DNA from 2 places in the Streptomyces sp. NPDC033136 genome. Region 2 is predicted to be linked to the other one. Evidence: riboswitches for the same ligand, from Rfam matches in the RefSeq annotation. Region 2 holds a riboswitch; the other holds the start of a gene.

Region 1 (7,316 bases), on a different contig from region 2:
GGCCCCCGCCTGCCTCGGCGAACTCGCCGCCCCGGTCGCCGTCGCCGTCCGCCACTGGCAGGGCAGCGTCCCCGCCGACCGGCTCGTGTACGTCGACACCGACCCGGAGTGGGCCGACACGGCCATCTTCGTGGAGCACTACGGGCGGGAGCTGCTGGAGCAGTCCGCGAACTGCGTGGTCGTCGAGGGCAAGCGCGGCGGCGAGTCAACGCTCGCCGCGTGCGTGGTGCTGTCCACCACCCGGGTCGACGTGAACGGCGTCGTGCGCCGTCGGCTCGGCGCCCGCAAGGCCTCGTTCGCCTCGATGGACACGGCGACCGCCGAGACCGGCATGGAGTACGGCGGCATCACCCCGATCGGACTTCCGGGCGGCTGGCCCCTCCTGGTGGACACGGCCGTCGTCGACCTGGCGTATGTGCTGGTCGGCAGCGGCCGGCGGCGCGGCAAGCTGCTGGTCCCGGGCAAGGCGTTCGCGGAACTGCCGGGCGCCGTGGTGCTGGAGGGGCTCGGGGTCTCCTGACCTACGCCGCGGTGTGGTGCGCCAGTGCCAGATGCGGGTCGGTCTCGCCCGGGGCCGGTTCCGGGTCGGCGTGGACCAGGGCCGCGGTGAGGCGCGGTACGGCGTGCAGCAGCGCATGCTCGGCGTCGACGGCGATGCGGTGGGCCTCCCGTACCGTCACCTCACCGTCGACCACGACCGCCACCTCGGCGCGCAGCCGGTGGCCGATCCAGCGCAGCCGCAGTTCACCCACCCCGCGCACCCCGGGAACGTCGGCCAGTGCCCGCTCGGCCCGGTCCACCAGGGCCGGGTCGACGGCGTCCAGCACCCGCCGGAACACCTCCCGCGCCGCGTCCCGCAGCACCAGGACGATCGCCGCGGTGATCGCCAGCCCGACGACGGGGTCCGCCAGGTGCCATCCCAGGGCCGAGCCCGCGGCGCCCAGCAGCACGGCCAGTGAGGTGAACCCGTCGGTACGGGCGTGCAGCCCGTCGGCGACCAGCGCGGCGGATCCGATCGCGCGGCCGACGCGGATGCGGTAGCGGGCCACCCACTCGTTGCCCGCGAAACCGACGAGGGCGGCCACGGCGACGGCCGGGACGTGCTCGACGGGCCGCGGATCCAGCAGCCGGTCCAGAGCCGCCCAGCCCGCGAAGGCCGCCGACGCGGCGATGGTCAGCACGATCACCAGGCCCGCCAGGTCCTCGGCCCGCCCGTAGCCGTAGGTGAAGCGGCGGGTGGCCGCGCGCCGCCCCAGAACGAAGGCGATGCCGAGCGGTACGGCGGTCAGCGCGTCCGCCGCGTTGTGGACCGTGTCCCCGAGCAGCGCCACCGAGCCGGAGAGGGCCACCACCACCGCCTGGGCCAGGGCCGTCACGCCGAGCACCGCGAGCGAGACCCAGAGCGCCCGCATCCCGCGGGCCGACGACTCCAGGGTGGAGTCGACCTTGCCGGCCGTCTCGTGGGAGTGCGGGGTGAGGACGTGGGCCATCCGGTGGAGCAGGCCGTGCCCGTGGCCCCCGTCGTGCCCGTGCCCGTCGTCGTGCCCGTGGCCCCCGCCGTGCCCGTGCCCGTCCTCGTGCCCGTGGCCCCGGTCGTGCCGGTGTCCGTGGTCATGAGGGTGGGAATGCTCGTGCCGGTCGCTCACGTGGGTCCCCTTCCGGTGCGCGTGTGAGTGGACGTGCACACGCCCACGGGGCCATTATGTGCGTATGAGCGCACGCATGCACCTGTCATCTGCGCACGATGCGCATCCGCGCAGTCCCGGCGAGGAGCAGTTCGCGCTCGCCGCCGAACTGCTCGCCCTGCTCGGGGACCGGACGCGGCTCGCCCTGCTGCACGCACTGACAGGGTCGGAAGCCGACGTCACGACGCTCACCCAGGCGTGCGGGGCGGCGCGGCCGGCCGTCAGCCAGCACCTGGCGCGACTGCGCCTCGCGGGCCTGGTGGACACGCGCAAGGAGGGCCGCCGGGTGGTCTACTCACTCCGCGACGGCCATCTGCGCCGGCTGGTGGACGAGGCGCTGAACGTGGCCGACCACCGCCTCAGCGACCGGCCCCCGCACGACTGAGTCAGTACCGCGCGGCCGCCCCGAGGTACTGCTCGCCGGAGCCCGGGAGCGGCAAGGCACGGGTCATGCGGCTCGTCATGGAGGCCGGTCTCAGTGGGCGGGCGCCTCCGCGACGGCCCGTCCTCGATGCCCCGCCCCATCTCCCCGGGCCGGGACGCCAACGCCCGGGCCCAGTGGTGGATCGCCGGCCACCGCGGATGAGCAGCCGTCGAGGTCACGCCCGAGCAGGGGGATCACTGCCCGAGCAGGGGGATCTCGATCGCTGGGCAGCGGTCCATCACCATGTCCAGGCCCGCGGCGCGGGTCCGCTCGTACGCCGCCTCGTCGACGACACCGAGCTGGAACCACACGGCCCTGGCGCCCTTCGCGACCGCCTCGTCGGCGACCGCTCCGGCGAGGTCGCTGTTCACGAACACGTCCACGACGTCCACCTCGAAGGGGATGTCCGCCAGGCTCGCGTACCCCTGCTCGCCGTGCACCGTCTCGGCCTTCGGATGCACCGGCACGACGCGCTTGCCGAAGCGCTGGAGGACGGCGGCGACCCCGTACGCCGCGCGCCGCTGGTTCGACGACAGGCCCACCACGGCCCAGGTGTCGCCGAGTCCGGCGAGAATCCTGCGGATCGTTGCCTCGTCGCCGTACACAGGCTGCCTCCTCGGACGTCGTGGACGACCTGCTGTGCGCACAACGACGCGAGGTGCGCGGTCATTCCCCCGGTGCCCCCGTGATAGCTTGCCGAGGCCAGTCGAACCCATGTACGTGGGTCAGGGAATCCGGTGCGAATCCGGAACTGACGCGCAGCGGTGAGGGGGACGGGCGGGGCCTCGGCCACTGGACTCCCTCGCGGAGGTCCGGGAAGGCGCTCCGATCCGGATGAACCCGAGTCCGAAGACCTGCTGGCGGCCCCCGCGGCCGCACGCGGCGGGGGAGCACCGTACGACCGGGCTCCGCGATCGAGCCCTCGACGACTGAGGACTGGTTCCCGTGTCCCTCGCCCGACCCGCCCGTGCCGCCGTGCTGCTCGCGGTCGGCTCCCTGCTCCTGACCGCCTGCGGCGACGCGAAGCCCGCCCCCGCGAAAGCCGCCGTCACCCTCGGCAACTGCGGCCACGAGGTCCGCGTCGAGGCCGCGCCGCGGCACGCCGTCTCCCTCAACCAGGGCACCACCGAGATCCTGCTCTCCCTCGGCCTCGCCGACCGCCTCGCGGGTACCGCCACCTGGACCGACCCGGTGATGAAGGGGCTGGAGAAGGCCGAGGCGAAGGTGCCGCGCATCGCCGAGAACAACCCGTCCTTCGAACGGGTCCTGGACGCCGGCCCCGACTTCGTCGCCGCCTCCTTCGTCTCCACCCTCGGCAAGGGCGGCGTCGCCACCCGCGAGCAGTTCGAGAAGCTCGGCGTCCCCACGTACGTCTCCCCGTCCGACTGCGCCGGCAAGGACAACTCGGGGGGCGGCGACGGAGCACGCGACAGAGCCCTGGGCATCGACACCGTGTACGGCGAGGTACGGGATCTCGCGGCCGTGTTCGGGGTGAGGGAACGCGGCGAGGAACTCGTGGCGTCCCTCCGGCAGCGCATGACGAAGGCCACCTCCGGCATCGACGCCCACGACGTCACCCTCCTGTACTGGTTCGCCAACTCCGAGTCGCCCTACATGGCGGGCTGTTGCGGAGCGCCGGGCATCATCACCCGGGCCCTCGGCGCGAAGAACGCCTTCGACGACACGCACGAGGAGTGGCCGCAGATCAACTGGGAGACGGTCGCCGACCGTGACCCCGACGTCCTCGTCATCGGCGACCTGACCAGGAAGTCACAGACCGCCGAGTCGGCCGCGCGGAAGATCGCCTTCCTGGAGTCCAACCCGGTCACCAGGACCATGGACGCCGTCCGGCACAAGCGGTACGTGCTGCTCAGCGGGCAGGCCATGAACCCGACCATCCGCACGGTCGAGGGCGTGGAGCAGGTCGCCGCCGGGCTGCGCCGGTTCGGGCCGGCCAAGTGACCGACCGGGACCTGCCGGAGGTCACGGCCCCGGCGTCCGGGATCCGGACCCGCCGTGGGTCCGGGCTCGCGCTGGGCGCTGCCGGGGCCCTCGCGCTCGTCGTCTCCCTCGCCGTGTCCCTCACCATCGGGCCCGCCGACATCAGCGTCGCCGACGTGTGGTCCGTCGTGGCCGCCCACCTCGGCCTCGGCAGCTCGGAGCTGACGCCGATCCGGGACGGGATCGTCTGGCAGCTGCGGCTGCCCCGCACCCTGCTCGCGGCCGTGTGCGGGGCCGGACTCGCCGTGTGCGGGGCGGTGATGCAGTCGCTGCTGCGCAACCCGCTCGCCGATCCGTTCGTGCTCGGGGTGTCCTCGGGCGCCTCCACCGGCGCGGTCCTGGTCGTCGTGCTCGGCGTGGGAGGCGGCGCCCTCCCGGTGTCCGCGGGCGCGTTCCTCGGCGCCCTGGTCTCCTTCGCGCTGGTGCTGCTGCTCAGCCACACCCTCGGCGGCACCACCGACCGGGTCGTCCTCGCGGGCGTCGCCGCCATGCAGCTGTTCTCCGCGCTCACCTCCTTCGTCGTGATGACCGCCGCCGACGCCGAGACGACCCGGGGCGTGCTCTTCTGGCTCCTCGGCTCGCTCGGCGGCGCGGGCTGGACCGACGTCTGGCTGTGCCTGGCCGTCCTGGCCGTGACGCTGGTCGTGTGCCTGGCGTACGCCCGTACCCTCGACGCCTTCGCTTTCGGGCAGGACGCGGCGGCCGCGCTCGGGGTGTCCGTGGCCCGCACCCGGCTGGTGCTGCTGTGCGTCACGGCCCTGCTCACGGCGGCGCTGGTCAGTTCGGCCGGGGCGATCGGCTTCGTCGGGCTGGTCCTGCCGCATGCCGCCCGGGCCCTGGCCGGCCCCGGGCACGCCCGGCTGCTGCCGGTCACGGCCCTGGCCGGGGCGGTGTTCCTGGTGTGGGTGGACACGCTGGCCCGTACGGTGCTGGACCCGCAGGAGGTTCCGGTGGGGGTGGTGACGTCGCTGATCGGGGTGCCGGCGTTCGTGGTGGTGCTCTACCGGACGCGGAGGGTGCGGTGAAGGGGGCAGGGGCGGCGGCGAGCGGGGCGGCGACGGCGGTGAGCGGGGCCGGGCTGCGGGCCGACCGGGTAGGCCGCCGTGCCGACGGACGCCTGATCCTCGACGACGTCGTCCTCGCGCCGGAGACCGGCTCCACGGTCGGTGTCCTCGGCCCCAACGGCTCCGGCAAGTCCACACTGCTGCGACTGCTGGCCGGGCTGCTCACGCCGACCACCGGAGTCGTCACGCTCGACGGCACGCCGCTGGACGGCCTGCCCCGCCGTACGGTCGCCCGCCGCCTCGCCATGGTGGAGCAGCAGTCGGACACACAGGTCGAGCTGACGGTCGAGGACGTCGTACGGCTGGGCCGCGTGCCGCACCGCCGCGCCTGGACACCCGCCTCGGCTGACGACGCGCGGGCGGTACGCGCCGCCCTGGCGCGCACGGGCCTCGCCGGCCGGGCCGGCCAGCCCTGGCACACCCTCTCGGGCGGCGAACGCCAGCGGGTGCAGATCGCCCGCGCGCTGGCCCAGGAACCCCGCGAACTCCTCCTGGACGAGCCGACCAACCACCTCGACATCCACCACCAGCTCGACCTGCTCGCCCTGGTCACGGGCCTGCCGGTCACGACCGTCGTCGCCCTGCACGACCTCAACCTCGCGGCGATGTACTGCGATCAGGTCGTGGTGCTGCGCGAGGGTCGGGTGGTGGCGGGCGGCACCGCGCGGGACGTGCTCACCCAGGAGCTCATCGCCGAGGTGTACGGGGTGCGGGCGGACGTCCGGTGCGAAGGCCCCGAGGGGCGGCCCCACGTGCGGTTCCTGGGAACCCTGGACTGAGCGGACCCGGCCCACGCCAAGAAGGGGCCTGTCCGCCACGGTGGCCGGGAAACGCCGAACCTGCCCGCGTGTCCCCGGCCGGCGGCCTACGCTCGCCTCGTGCTGCGCATCATCGACACTCGTACCGGCCGGCCGGTCGAAGCCGCCCCCGCCCGCCGGGGCCTGACCCGTGTCGAGGTGCACGCGCCCGGCTCCGACACGACGAACCTGCGGGTGCTGCTCGTCGCGGACCTGCTCGTGCGGACCCTGGAGCTCGGTGGCACCCCCGTGTGGGCCCTGCTGACGGGCGGGCGGCGCCAGGCGGAACTGCGGACGAGCGCCGCGGCACTCGGCGTCCGGCCCTTCGAGGACAGTCCTGACGTCAGCGCGGGCCTGGGGGAGGCCCAGGTCATCCATGTCGCGGCCAAGGGCGGTGCGACGCCCGACGGGGTGCGGATCGCGGTCGGCGCCGTGGGGGCGGAGGTGTCGGACAGCCGGGCCGGCGGTTCGGCGGAAGGGGAGGCGCCGGCCGGGCGGTCGGCTCAGGAGGGCCCGGAGTCCGGCATCGACCCCGCCGTCCTGCGTCTCGCGTTGATCACCCGGCACCACAGCGCCCCCGCCCGGCTGACGGCGGCCGACCTCGACGACGCCCGCGCCACCCTCGCCCGCTGGCGCGGCGCGGTCGCCCGATGGGCCCGGAGCCCCTCGCGGCCGGTTCCCGACGAGGTGCGGGTGAGACTGCGCGATGCCTGGGAGGACGACCTGGACGTGCCCCGGGTGCTGGATGTGCTGCACCATGTGGAGACCGAGCCGGATCTGCCGGACGGCGCCCGCTTCGAGACGTTCGCCTACGCCGACCGGCTCCTCGGCCTCGACCTCACCGCCGACCTGGGATCCCCGTCATGATCGACCGCGCAGGAGCGGGCCCGCTGCGCCGCCTGGTGGTGCTGCGGCACGCCAAGTCCGCCTGGCCCGTGGACGTCTCCGACCACGAACGCCCGCTCGCCCCGCGCGGCCGCCGGGACGCCCCCGCGGCCGGCCGGGCCCTGGCCGAGGCCGACTGCCTGCCGGACCTCGCGCTGTGCTCCACCGCCGTACGCGCCCGCCGGACCTGGGACCTGGCCGCCGCCGAGTGGGGCACACCCCCGCCCGTCCGCTACGACCACCGCCTGTACGCGGCGGGCCCTGCGGGCCTGCTGGCCGTCGTGCACGAGACGCCCGCCGAGGTGGAGACGCTGCTGCTGCTCGGACACAACCCCGGTCTGGAGGAACTGGTCCTGGCGCTCGCCGGTGACGGCCTCGACGACACCCTGGAGCGGGTCCGCACGAAGTTCCCCACCTCGGCGATCGCCGTCCTGTCCTGGCGCGGCACGTCCTGGCGGGC
Region 2 (7,316 bases):
CGGGCGGCGCGCAGACGCTGGACGTCGGCGATGAGGTTCGGGGCGAAGGTGAGGGCCACGACGACCGCCACGCCCATCTCGTAGAGGGCGCCCGGGAGGGACTTGAGGAGACGGGAGGGGTTCGCGAGGGCGTTCGCGGCACCGACGCAGATGAGGAGCGTGGCCAGTTTCAGGCCGTCGTACAGGGCGAAGGCGAGGGCCTCCGCGGTGACCTCGCCGCCGAGGCGGATGCCCTGGGCCCAGGCGGGGAGGCCGGCTTCGGGGAGGGTGAGCAGGGTGTGCGTGCCGGGGACGGGGGAGCCGAGGACCGTCGCGAAGAGCAGGCGGATGAGCAGGACGGCGAGGGCGAGCTTGACGAAGGCGCCGTAGGAGCGGGACCAGGGGGTCTCGGGGCGGCGGGTGGCCACGACGTAGGCGGAGACCGCGATGAGGAGGGTGAGGAGAAGGGGGTTCGTGGTGCGGGTGGCCGCGGTGCCGAGGGACAGCGCCCAGAGCCACCAGGCGCCGGGATGGAGAGACGCCGGGTGTCGGCCCGGGGGGCGGGGGCTTCGCGCGTCCCGGCGCAGTGGGGTGCCGCTAGGACTGGCCATGGTCACGCCGTCGTACCTGCCAGACCGCTGCCGCGCCCAGGGCCGCCACCGCGCCGATTCCCGCCCACAGGCCCAGGGACGGGCCGTCGTCCGCCGTGTCCTTCCCGGGCGCGGGCGCGGGCGAGGGCTCGGTCGTGGTCGTGGGCTGCTTCTTCGACACCTGCTCCCCGCAGCCCTGCTCCGGGTAGCCCGAGAGGGCGCACAGGAGGGCGTTGGTGTCGTAGCGCAGCGGCTTGGCCACCGTCGCCAGGGCGTCCGCCGTGGTCGCGTCGGAGGGGACCTGCGCGCAGGCCGTTCTCGCGGCGGGCGGGGACTCGCCCCGGGGGGCGTCCCCCGGCGTGCCGAAGTCGAGGACCAGGGCCACTCGCTTCTCGCCGTCCCGTGCGGGCGTCTTCGCGCAGATCGTCGCGAAGTCGGCCCGGCCGCGCGGTCGGGCCGCGTCCCCGGAGTCCTCGCTCACCGCGAAGCGGAAACCCTGGATGTCGCCGTCCGAGGGGCGGGTCGTGGACGGGCCCTGGGTGGCGTAGACCCAGCGGTCGCCGTCGCGCTCCCAGAACGACCAGTAGCGGTAACCGGCTGCCTGGGCCTGGCCCGCGCCCGAGAGGAGCAGGAGCGAGGCCAGGACGAGGAGAACGGCCCGGCGGATCACGGCTGCTGCTTCTTCTTGCGGCCGGTGAACAGGAACCCGATGCCGATGCCGGCGACGAGGCAGACGCCGACGTACCACCAGATCCCGAAGAAGGAACCCGAGTCCTGCTCCCAGTCCGAGGCCTTCGGCTTCTCGGCCTTCAGCGGGGCCGGGCCCGTCGCGTTGAGCTGCTTGACGAGGTCAGCGCCGCCGAAGTCGCGCGGGTCCGTGCCCGTCGCGTGGGCGGCGAGGATCAGCTGGGCGTAGGCGGCCGGACCGCTCCGCGCGGCCCAGGACGCGGAGTTCTTCTCCAGCCACCGCACGGACTTCTCCGCCTGCGCCGTGTCACCCCGCGCGGCGAGCGCCACGACCGCGTCGGCGGTGTTGCCGTGGTCGGGCTGGGGCTCGGCACCGCCCAGGGCGGACACCAGATGCTCGTCGTCCCTGGCCAGGACGGCGGTGAGATAGGCAGCCCCGTTCGCCGCCGCCTGCTGGGGCGTTGTGGCGTTCTCGCAGGTCGCCTCGGGCCCCTTGCCGGGTTTGACGACCATGCCCTTGCCCAGTGCGCCCAGTACGCCGGCCGCCGTGGCGTCGGCGTTGGCGGCGAGCTTGCCCTCCCTGTCCGGCTGGAACGCGAAGGCGCCGTCGCCGTCCCCGCCGCACGGCAGCGCGAGCTTCAGCAGGGCGTCGTAGGGGGACTCGCCGTCCTTCTCGGCCTGGTCCGGCTTCTCGCCCGCGGCGGCGAGCGCGCCTATGACGATCGACGTCGAGTTGGTGTCACTGGCACCGCCGGGCGCGTAACCCCAGCCGCCGTCCTTGTTCTGGACGGACTTCAGCCAGCCGACGGCCTTGCCGGTGACGTCGTCGTGCCCGCCGAGCGCGGCCAGCGCCTGCACCGCGGCGGCGGTGGCGTTGGTGTCCAGCATGGTCCTGGCGTCGCACGCCGTGGCGGGGTCGGGGCGGTACGGGGCGAAGCCGCCGTCCGCGCACTGCTGCCGCACCAGCCACTCGACGGACTTCGCGGCCGGCCTCACCCGCACCGTGTCCTGCGCGAGGAGCGCGAGGGACTGGCGCCAGACGCCGTCGAACTTCGGGTCCTTGTCGCCGTACAGGGCGGAGGGGAGCGCCTGGGACGGCGACGGGGACGGGGCGGCGGCGGCCGGGGTGGCGGCGCCGATCACGGCGACGGCGGCCAGGACCGCGGCGCTGCGGCGGACGTTCATGATCGGCGGGTGCCTCTCCCTGTGGGGGAGCCGGGCAGCACGGGACACCCCGGCGGCTCGGCTCCGTATACCTCGACGGTGCCGTGCACCGGCGGGCTGCCGGGCACGTGAGCCGGTCACGAACCGTACGGGGCGATCCGGCTCACCGCCTCGGCGGGCGGTACACGGTTGCGGGTCAGCGCCGGAATTGCACCGGCTTCCCCCCGTACGGTGTGATGACGACCCGCTTACTGTACCTGTCGGTAGAAAACCGGCCGAGGGCGCCGGTTGGGCCGGGGCGGCTTCGCCCCATGCCGACCACACCACCAGGGAAGCTGCTCGGCTCGGGCCGCCGGGCCGACGTGTACGAGATCGACGAGGCGTGGGTGCTGCGCCGCGAGCCCTCCTCGCCGGCCCGCCCCTCCCACGCGGCAGGCCCTGGCCGAGTGAGGTGGAGGCCGAACTCCTGCGATTTGCCGAGGAGTTGATCCTCTCCGGGGCGCGGACAGGCTAGCGTGGGCCTTCCCGACCACACCCAGGAGCCGTCCATGACCGACCAGGTGGAGAACGCCACGCAGGAGCCGTTCCCCAAGATCGACACCTCGGTGCCGCACTCGGCCCGGATCTGGAACTACTGGCTGGGCGGCAAGGACAACTACGAGGTCGACCGGGTGGCCGGTGACGCGTTCCGCGAGGCCTTCCCCGGCATCGAGTCCGGGGCCCGCGCCGCCCGCTACTTCCTCGCCCGCGCCGTACGCCACCTGGCCGCCGAGGAGGGCATCCGCCAGTTCCTGGACATCGGCACCGGGCTGCCCAACGTCGACAACACCCACCAGATCGCCCAGCGGGCGGCCCCGGAGAGCCGCATCGTCTACGTCGACAACGACCCGCTGGTCCTGGCCCACGCCCGCGCGCTGCTCACCAGCACACCGGAAGGCGTCACGAACTACGTCGACGCCGACCTGCGCGAGCCGGACACGATCATCCGGGAAGCCGGCCGGACCCTGGACTTCGACAAGCCGGTCGCCCTCATGCTGATGGGCATCCTGGGCCACATCGAGGACCACGACGAGGCCCGCTCGATCGTGCGGCGGCTCGTGGACGCCCTGCCCTTGGGCAGCTACCTCGTGCAGTACGACTCCACCGACACCAGCGAGGACTACGTCAGGGCCATCCAGCAGTACAACGACGGCGGTTCGATCCCCTACATCCTCCGCAGCCCCGAGCAGATCGCCCGCTACTTCGACGGTCTGGAACTGCTCGAACCGGGCGTGGCCTCCTGCTCGCGCTGGCGTCCCGACGCGGCGGCCCTGGGCCTGCCCGCGGAGGTGCACCAGTACGGCGGCGTCGCCCGGAAACGCTGACGCCGCACGTCTCCAGGCTGACGCCTCAGGTCTCCTGAAGGATCCGGTGGAGGGTCGTCGGCGTCTCGTCCGGTGACTCGGCTTCGACCACCAGCCGGTTCATGGCATCCCAGTAGCACTCGATCTCGGCCGGCCGGTCGGGGTAGACGGCCGTAGTCAGCCGTTCGAGGTAGACGATGTCGGGCAACTGCCCACCGGGCAGCCGCAGGATGGTGACCGGACCGCCCTCCGCGGCATGGCCGCCCGCGCTGAACGGCAGGATCTGGAGCGTGACCTGCGGAAGCCGGCAGAGCTCGATGAGCTGCTTGAGCTGGGCGCGCATCACACGGATGCCGCCCATCGGCCTGCGCAGCGCCGCCTCGTCGATCACGGCCCACAGCCGGGCCGGCGACTCCCGGTGCAGGACGCGCTGACGCGTCATCCGCAACGCGACCCTGCGTTCGATCTCCCCCTCGCCCGCGTCCGGGTGGGCGAGCCGGACGGAGGCCCGTGCGTAGTCGGGGGTCTGCAACAGGCCCGGGACACGCTGGACGTGGAAGGAGCGGATGACGCTCGCCGCCTGCTCGGCCCCGAGGTAGGTCTGGGTCCAGGCGGGGACGACATCGCTGTAGTACCGCCACCAGGCAGGGGTGTTCGCCTGCTCGGCCAGCGCCAGCAGCGTGGCGCGCTCGGCCTCGTCCGTCACGCCGTAGAGGGTGAGCAGGTCGGCGACGTCCCGCAGTTTGAAGCCGTGGCGGCCGGCCTCCATCCGGCTGATCTTGGACGAGGAGGCGCGGATGACGTGCCCCGCGTCCGCCCGGCAGATGCCCCGCTCCTCGCGCAGTCGCCGGAGCCGGGCGCCCAGCACCAGCCGCGGCACCATGGGCCCGGCCGACCGGTCGTCCAGGGCCCTGCCGCCGGTCGTGGTGCGTGCGGCCTGTTCGGTGCCCATGGGCATCTCTCCCCGTGCGAGTGTTGCGTCCGGCCATCCTAGGGGGCTCTGCACACCGCCAAGTGCCTTATGAGGCGGGTACGTTCAGCGCCGGTGCGGGTCCGCCGAAGGGAAGGTGGAGGACCCGTTACACCGCCACGTACGTCACCGGCTCGCTCCCCGGCACCGCCTCCGCCCGGCCGAGCTTGACCAGGCGGCGCAGGTGGGCCTCGGCCTCCGAGACGGCGATGGTGCGGGAGCCGTACGGGATCTGGTCCCAGGGGCGGTTCCACTCCATGCGTTCGGCGAGCTGCCAGGGGGTGAGGGGCTCGGAGAGCAGGGCCAGCAGGGCGGTGAGGCGGCTCTCGTGGTGGGCGAGGAGTTCGTGCACGCGGGCGGCGGCCCCGGGGAACGGGTGCTGGTGGGCCGGGAGCACCTCGGCGGGGGCGAGGCGGCCCACGCGTTCCAGGGAGTCGAGGTAGTCGCCCAGGGGGTCGGTGACGGTGGTGTCGTCCGGGTCCTCGTAGAGGCCGATGTGCGGGGTGATGCCGGGCAGCAGGTGGTCGCCGGAGAACAGGCGGCCGTGGCCCGGCAGTTGGGCGGGGTGGGTCTCCTCCAAATGGAGGCAGACATGGCCCGGCGTGTGTCCGGGGGTCCAGATCGCGCGCAGGCGGCGGCCGGGGAGGGCGAGCAGTTCGCCGGGGGCGATGTCGCGGTCGGGCAGGGCGGGGGAGAGGCCGGGCAGGGCGCGGGGCCGGGCCGCCCGCAGGGGGGCGAGGTGCTCCTCGGGCGCACCGGCGGCGGCGAGTTTGTCCGTCATGTACGAGAACCAGTGCTCGGGGCGGGCCTCCCGGGTCCGCCGTACGACCGCGGTGTCCGCCGCGTGCATCGCGATCCAGGCGCCCGACGCCTCACGGACCCGGCCGGACAGGCCGTGGTGGTCCGGGTGGTGGTGGGTGACGACCACGCCGTGGATCTCGGCCGGCGAGGTGCCGCACGCGGTGAGGCCCCGGGTGAGCGTGTCCCAGGACTCCGGGTCGTCCCAGCCGGTGTCGATCAGCACCGGTCCGCGGTCGGTGTCGACGACGTACACCAGCGTGTGGCCGAGGGGGTTGTCCGGGATCGGGACCCGGAGGGAGCGGACGCCTCCGCGGTGGTCGGTCACCTGTGTCATGGACTCCCCTGTCGCCGACTCCCCGTCACTATAACTAGAACAGGTTCTCATGGGAGGGCTCCCCGTGGTGTGCGGTCCGTGGACTCCTCGGGGCGGGGCTGGTATCAGTGGGCGTATCTGATGAATCGTCAGAGAGTGTCCCTGGGGAGGCAGTCGGCCATGACCGAGCTCGTGGAACACGGACAGCTGTTCATCGGCGGGGAGTTGACCGACCCCCTGGGCCAGGACGTCATCGAGGTGATCTCGCCGCACACCGAGGAGGTCATCGGACGCGTCCCGCACGCCTCGACGGCGGATGTGGACCGGGCCGTGGCGGCGGCGCGGCGGGCGTTCGACGAGGGGCCCTGGCCGCGGACGAGCCTCGACGAGCGGATCGAGGTCGTGAGCAGGATCAAGGACGGGATCGTCGCCCGGCACGAGGAGATCGCCCGCGTGATCTCCTCCCAGAACGGCTCGCCGTACTCCTGGAGCGTCCTCGCCCAGGCCTTCGGCGCGGTGATGGTCTGGGACGCGGCGATCACCGTCGCGCGGGACTTCCCCTACGAGGAGCGGCGGGACGGCGTGCTGGGGAAGATCCTCGTGCGGCGCGAGCCGGTCGGGGTCGTCGCGGCCGTCGTCCCGTGGAACGTCCCGCAGTTCGTCGCCGCCGCCAAGCTCGCCCCCGCGCTGCTCACCGGCTGCACGGTGGTGCTCAAGCCGTCGCCCGAGTCGCCGCTCGACGCGTATCTGCTCGGCGAGATCGCCCGTGAGGCCGGGTTGCCGGAGGGCGTGCTGTCCATCCTGCCCGCCGACCGGGAGGTGAGCGAGTACCTGGTCGGGCACCCCGGCGTCGACAAGGTGTCCTTCACCGGGTCCGTCGCGGCCGGCAGGCGCGTGATGGAGGTCGCCGCCCGCAATCTCACCCGGGTGACGCTGGAACTGGGCGGCAAGTCGGCGGCCGTGGTGCTGCCCGACGCGGACGTCGAGACGGCCGTGGCGGGCATCGCGCCCGCGGCCTGGATGAACAACGGCCAGGCCTGTGTCGCCCAGACCCGCATCCTCCTGCCGCGCTCCCGCTACGACGAGTTCGCCGACGCGCTGGCCGCCGCGGCCGGTGCGCTGATCGTCGGCGACCCGCTGGACCCGGCGACCCAGGTGGGCCCGCTGGTGGCCCGGCGGCAGCAGCAGCGCAACCTCGACTACATCCGCATCGGGCAGGAGGAGGGCGCCAAGATCCTCACCGGCGGCGGACGCCCGGCCGGCCTCGACCGCGGCTGGTACGTCGAACCGACCCTGTTCGGCGACGTCGACAACTCCATGCGCATCGCCCGCGAGGAGATCTTCGGCCCGGTGATCTGCCTGCTGCCCTACGACGACGAGTCCGACGCCGTGAAGATCGCGAACGACTCCGACTACGGGCTGAGCGGCAGCGTCTGGACCGCGGACGTCGAGCACGGCATCGACATCGC

Evidence for each region. Region 2 has a riboswitch for cobalamin ahead of ACZ5TL_RS22195 (prenyltransferase/squalene oxidase repeat-containing protein). Riboswitches for the same ligand answer to the same signal wherever they lie in the genome.
Region 1: linked by a shared signal. The riboswitch ahead of ACZ5TL_RS19960 (ABC transporter substrate-binding protein) and the one ahead of ACZ5TL_RS22195 (prenyltransferase/squalene oxidase repeat-containing protein) in region 2 are both predicted to bind cobalamin.

What each region holds. Positions count from the first base shown of each region.
Region 1 is NZ_JBVIPD010000010.1:26,942-34,257, forward strand. It holds gene ACZ5TL_RS19940 (YbaK/EbsC family protein) at 1-520, shown strand, start outside; gene ACZ5TL_RS19945 (cation diffusion facilitator family transporter) at 522-1,646, opposite strand; gene ACZ5TL_RS19950 (ArsR/SmtB family transcription factor) at 1,711-2,070, shown strand; gene ACZ5TL_RS19955 (CoA-binding protein) at 2,304-2,714, opposite strand; cobalamin riboswitch at 2,796-2,985, shown strand; gene ACZ5TL_RS19960 (ABC transporter substrate-binding protein) at 3,055-4,071, shown strand; gene ACZ5TL_RS19965 (FecCD family ABC transporter permease) at 4,083-5,135, shown strand; gene ACZ5TL_RS19970 (ABC transporter ATP-binding protein) at 5,132-5,953, shown strand; gene ACZ5TL_RS19975 (hypothetical protein) at 6,053-6,838, shown strand; gene ACZ5TL_RS19980 (SixA phosphatase family protein) at 6,835-7,316, shown strand, end outside.
Region 2 is NZ_JBVIPD010000011.1:224,725-232,040, forward strand. It holds gene ACZ5TL_RS22185 (CbiQ family ECF transporter T component) at 1-590, opposite strand, end outside; gene ACZ5TL_RS22190 (SCO2322 family protein) at 577-1,239, opposite strand; gene ACZ5TL_RS22195 (prenyltransferase/squalene oxidase repeat-containing protein) at 1,236-2,441, opposite strand; adenosylcobalamin-variant (AdoCbl-variant) riboswitch at 2,564-2,653, opposite strand; gene ACZ5TL_RS22200 (SAM-dependent methyltransferase) at 2,969-3,784, shown strand; gene ACZ5TL_RS22205 (DUF5753 domain-containing protein) at 3,810-4,715, opposite strand; gene ACZ5TL_RS22210 (MBL fold metallo-hydrolase) at 4,843-5,868, opposite strand; gene ACZ5TL_RS22215 (aldehyde dehydrogenase) at 6,028-7,316, shown strand, end outside.